DNA from 2 places in the Dorea acetigenes genome. Region 2 is predicted to be linked to the other one. Evidence: predicted binding sites of a transcription regulator. Region 2 holds the regulator's gene; the other holds the start of a gene.
The links. The regulator HrcA, encoded in region 2, represses chaperone genes, less so after heat shock. The targets are predictions, from matches to a motif close to TGTTAGCACTCNNNNNNNNNGAGTGCTAACA.
Positions count from the first base shown of each region.

Region 1: the regulator HrcA is predicted to act here: its motif matches at 1,253-1,283, upstream of OCV99_RS04140 (co-chaperone GroES).

Region 1 covers NZ_JAOQJU010000002.1:340,005-342,412, reverse strand. The annotation lists gene codY (GTP-sensing pleiotropic transcriptional regulator CodY) at 59-841, shown strand; gene OCV99_RS04145 (hypothetical protein) at 895-1,200, shown strand; gene OCV99_RS04140 (co-chaperone GroES) at 1,315-1,602, shown strand; gene groL (chaperonin GroEL) at 1,641-2,408, shown strand, end outside.
Region 2 covers NZ_JAOQJU010000007.1:106,886-109,293, reverse strand. The annotation lists gene OCV99_RS08235 (transposase) at 1-272, shown strand, start outside; gene hrcA (heat-inducible transcriptional repressor HrcA) at 479-1,522, shown strand; gene grpE (nucleotide exchange factor GrpE) at 1,558-2,223, shown strand; gene dnaK (molecular chaperone DnaK) at 2,262-2,408, shown strand, end outside.

The DNA.
Region 1 (2,408 bases), on a different contig from region 2:
CTATTGAAATTGTTAGAATTGTATGATAATATAACAATTAAAAATGGAGGAATAGAAAATGAGCGTACAGTTATTAGATAAAACTAGGAAAATCAACAAATTACTTCACAATAACAATTCCAGCAAAGTGGTTTTTAATGATATTTGTGCGGTATTAACGGAAATTCTGGATTCTAATGTATTAGTGGTCAGCAAAAAGGGGAAAGTGCTGGGTATCAGTAAGTGCGATAGGGTTAGACCGATTCACGAATTGATTGGCGGAGAAGTAGGGATTCATATTGATGAAATGTTGAATGAGCGGCTTCTTGGGATTTTGTCAACAAAAGAGAATGTTAATCTGGAGACCCTTGGGTTTTCACCGGAAACGGTGAAAGGCTATCAGGCAATTATTACTCCGATAGATATTGCAGGAGAGAGGCTGGGTACATTATTTATTTACAAAGAAGAAGCCGGATATGAAATTGACGATATTATTTTAAGTGAATATGGAACAACGGTAGTAGGGCTTGAGATGCTTCGCTCTGTAAATGAGGAAAATGCGGAAGAGACAAGGAAGGAACATATTGTCCAGTCTGCTATCAGCACGCTTTCTTTCTCTGAACTGGAAGCGATCATCCACATTTTTGATGAACTGGAAGGTACAGAAGGAATTTTGGTAGCAAGTAAGATTGCGGACAGAGTGGGAATTACCCGTTCGGTTATTGTTAATGCGCTCCGTAAGTTTGAGAGTGCCGGTGTGATTGAGTCCAGGTCTTCCGGTATGAAGGGAACATATATTAAAGTGGTAAATGACTACGTATTTACAGAGTTGGATAAGATCAAAGAAGAACGCAAAAAATAAATCGTAGAAAGGGCATCGTAAGGATGCCCTTCTTTTTGAAAGGAGAGCGGAAGATGCATGAAGGATGTTCAGTAGAATTACGAGAAAAAAAGGCATTTCTTATGGATGAAGAACTCAGCAGAAAAGTTTTTGACTGCAAGATAAAAAAATATAACGAAAATGATGATGAGATCTGCCTTCTCCTGAATAATGCACAGCTTCCCGAAATCTCTCTGGATGCTGAATACGAATGCAGAATCCGGGGAGCGGAAGGAGTGACGATATGTCTGGGCAGGGTTTTGGAGAGATATATAAATAAAAAAGGAAATCATCTCCGGTTCCGGATAGAAAATGGATTTTATAAAAATAATCTAAACTAAAACAAAGGGTGTTGACAAAGTAAATTGAGAGTGCTATTTTATATCTAGAGTTTTTTAGCACTCTCTTTTTATGAGTGCTAACAAAATAGATATTATTAAAAGGAGGAACCAGATATGAAATTAGTACCATTGGGAGACAGAGTCGTGTTAAAACAGTTGGAGGCTGAAGAGACTACAAAATCCGGAATTGTATTACCAGGGCAGACAAAAGAGAAACCGCAGCAGGCAGAAATTATTGCTGTCGGACCTGGTGGAATTGTTGATGGAAAAGAGATAGAGATGAATGTGGAAAAAGGACAGAAGGTTATTTTTTCAAAATATGCAGGAACAGAAGTAGAAGCAGATGACGAGACCTATATCATTGTAAGACAGAGTGATATTCTTGCAATTGTTGAAGAATAGAGAAGAATCGGTAAAGAAATTAAGGAGGTAATCTTATTATGGCAAAGGAAATTAAATACGGAGATGAAGCCAGGGCAGCTCTTGAGGCAGGAGTAAATCAGCTGGCTGATACAGTAAGAGTAACACTTGGACCAAAAGGACGTAATGTGGTTCTTGATAAATCATTTGGCGCACCGCTGATTACAAATGATGGTGTTACTATTGCAAAAGAGATTGAATTGGAAGATGCATTTGAAAATATGGGAGCACAGTTAATTCGTGAAGTGGCTTCCAAGACCAATGATGTAGCAGGAGACGGTACTACGACAGCTACTGTGCTTGCACAGGCTATGGTGCACGAAGGAATGAAGAATCTGGCCGCCGGTGCAAATCCAATTGTTCTTCGTAAAGGTATGAAGAAGGCTACGGATGCAACCGTGGAAGCGATTAAGAAGATGTCAAGCAAAGTAACGGGCAGAGAGCAGATTGCCAGAGTTGCGGCAGTATCTTCCGGTGATGACAGCGTAGGAGAGATGGTAGCGGACGCTATGGAGAAGGTGTCTAACGATGGTGTTATCACAATTGAAGAATCCAAGACAATGCAGACAGAGCTTGATCTGGTAGAAGGTATGCAGTTTGACCGCGGTTATCTCTCCGCTTATATGGCAACGGATATGGATAAGATGGAAGCAAACTTAGATGATCCATATATTTTGATTACAGATAAGAAAATTTCTAATATCCAGGAAATCCTTCCTTTATTGGAGCAGGTAGTTCAGGCAGGAGCAAGACTTCTTATTATTGCAGAGGATGTAGAGGGTGAAGCT
Region 2 (2,408 bases):
ATTATTCTGAGTTTGAAGATTTTCATAGAATACGGCAAACAGAATTATTTTTAGATTATTCGGATGATGTGAAATTGCAATATATGGAGCTTGCATTATATATTGCAGAAAAGTTATATGAAGAAAAGAAGCTGACGTTATTGCATCAGGTATTTGAAGAAAAGGAAAACAGGAAAGAGTACATAAAAAGATTGTGCGAGAAATTAAAAATAGGTGTACGAAGAGCAGAAAAATTGTGTACGGATGTTTATAATAAAGTGGATAGTGGATAGATAGGTACAGGGGAAATGACAGTTGGGTACACCACAAATGTTAATTGGGGACGTAGTAAAGCGTCGCTTTACTACGTCCCCAATTAACAAAATAAAAAAAATATAAACAGTGTTGACAAATGAAAGCAGTAGTGCTAAATTAATAGTCGTAAAGATTAGCACTCGGATTAAATGAGTGCTAACAGAAAGAAGAAGGAGGCGAAGAGATGCAGGCGAAAGACCAGCTGGGTGAGAGAAAGATGAAAATATTACACGCAATCATCCAGACATATTTGGAAACAGGCGAGCCGGTAGGTTCAAGAACCATTTCCAAATATACGGATTTGAATCTGAGTTCTGCTACCATCAGAAATGAGATGGCGGATCTGGAAGAGCTTGGCTATATTCTACAGCCTCACACATCCGCAGGGCGGATTCCTTCTGACAAAGGTTACCGGTTATATGTAGATATGCTGATGGAGGAGAAGGAGCAGGAGCTCAATGAGATGCAGGAACAGATGCTTGAGAAGGCAGATAAGATGGAACTTCTTCTGAAGCAGGCAGCAAAGGTTCTCGCGAACAACACCAATTATGCTACAATGATTTCGACTCCCATGAACAGTGCTAATAAGATTAAGTTTATTCAGCTTTCACAGGTTGATGAAGAGCAGATTATTGCAGTGATCGTGCTGGGAGGCAATGTGATTAAGAACAAAATCATTACCGTAGGCGAAGAGCTTAGCAGTGAAAATCTTCTCAAGCTGAATATGTTGCTGAATACCACACTTAATGGTATGTCCATAGAAGAGATTAATCTGGGGCTGATTGCAAGGCTGAAGGAGCAGGCAGGGATTCACAGTAAGGTAATTAGTAATGTGTTGGATGCTGTGGCTGATGCTATCCAGATCGACGAGGATATGCAGATCTACACCAGCGGGGCGACCAATATTTTCAAATATCCGGAACTTTCGGATAAGCAGAGTGCGCAGGAAATCATCAGTGCATTTGAAGAGAAGCAGCAGCTTACCGAACTGGTGACACAGACACTGTCACAGGAAGAGAATACCGGAATTCAGGTATATATCGGAGATGAGACACCGGTTCAGACCATGAAAGACTGCAGCGTTGTAACTGCAACTTATGAATTGGGAGATGGTATGAAGGGAACAATTGGTATTATCGGACCGAAGCGGATGGATTATGAACATGTATTAAAATCGCTGAAGCATTTGCAGAATGAGCTGGATGCGATTTTCCATAAAAAAGTGTAAGAAAGGTGGAAGGACCCTTGGATAAAAATCAGGAAATGAATCAGGAGAAGAGTCAGGAAGAGATGGTGAAAGAAGCCGTCGAAGAGGCGAAGAAAGCAGCGCAGCAGGAAAATGCTGAGAAGACTCCGGCTGAGGAAGAGACTGGCGCAGAGACGGCAGAGGATGTCCCGGAGGACGGACAGGAGCCTGAGGATGGTTCTGAGGAAGAACCGTCAGAGGATGGACAGAAAAAGAACAAGTTTTTCGGGAAAAAGAATAAAAAAGATAAGAAAGATGAGAAAATAGAAGAGCTGACGGATAAACTTACCCGTCAGATGGCAGAGTTTGATAACTTCCGCAAGCGTACAGAAAGGGAGAAGTCCCAGATGTACGAAGTAGGGGCGAAAGATATCATAGAAAAGATTCTTCCGGTTGTAGACAATTTTGAGAGAGGGCTTGCAGCGGTGGCCGGAGAAGAAAAAGAAAATCCATTCGTTCAGGGAATGGAGAAGGTTTATAAGCAGCTTATGACGACACTGGAAGAGGCAGGCGTAAAGCCCATAGAGGCTGTCGGTCAGGAATTTAATCCTGATTTCCACAATGCAGTTATGCATGTGGAAGATGAGAGCTTCGGGGAAAATATCGTAGCCGAAGAATTCCAAAAAGGATATATGTATCGTGACTCCGTAGTGAGACACAGTATGGTCAAGGTTGCGAATTAATATTGGTAATTTAAATTCATTATAGGAGGAATAGAATCATGGGAAAAATAATTGGTATTGACTTAGGTACAACAAATAGCTGTGTTGCCGTTATGGAAGGCGGACAGCCGGTAGTCATCGCAAACACAGAAGGCGCGAGAACAACACCGTCCGTAGTTGCATTTACAAAGACAGGTGAGCGTCTG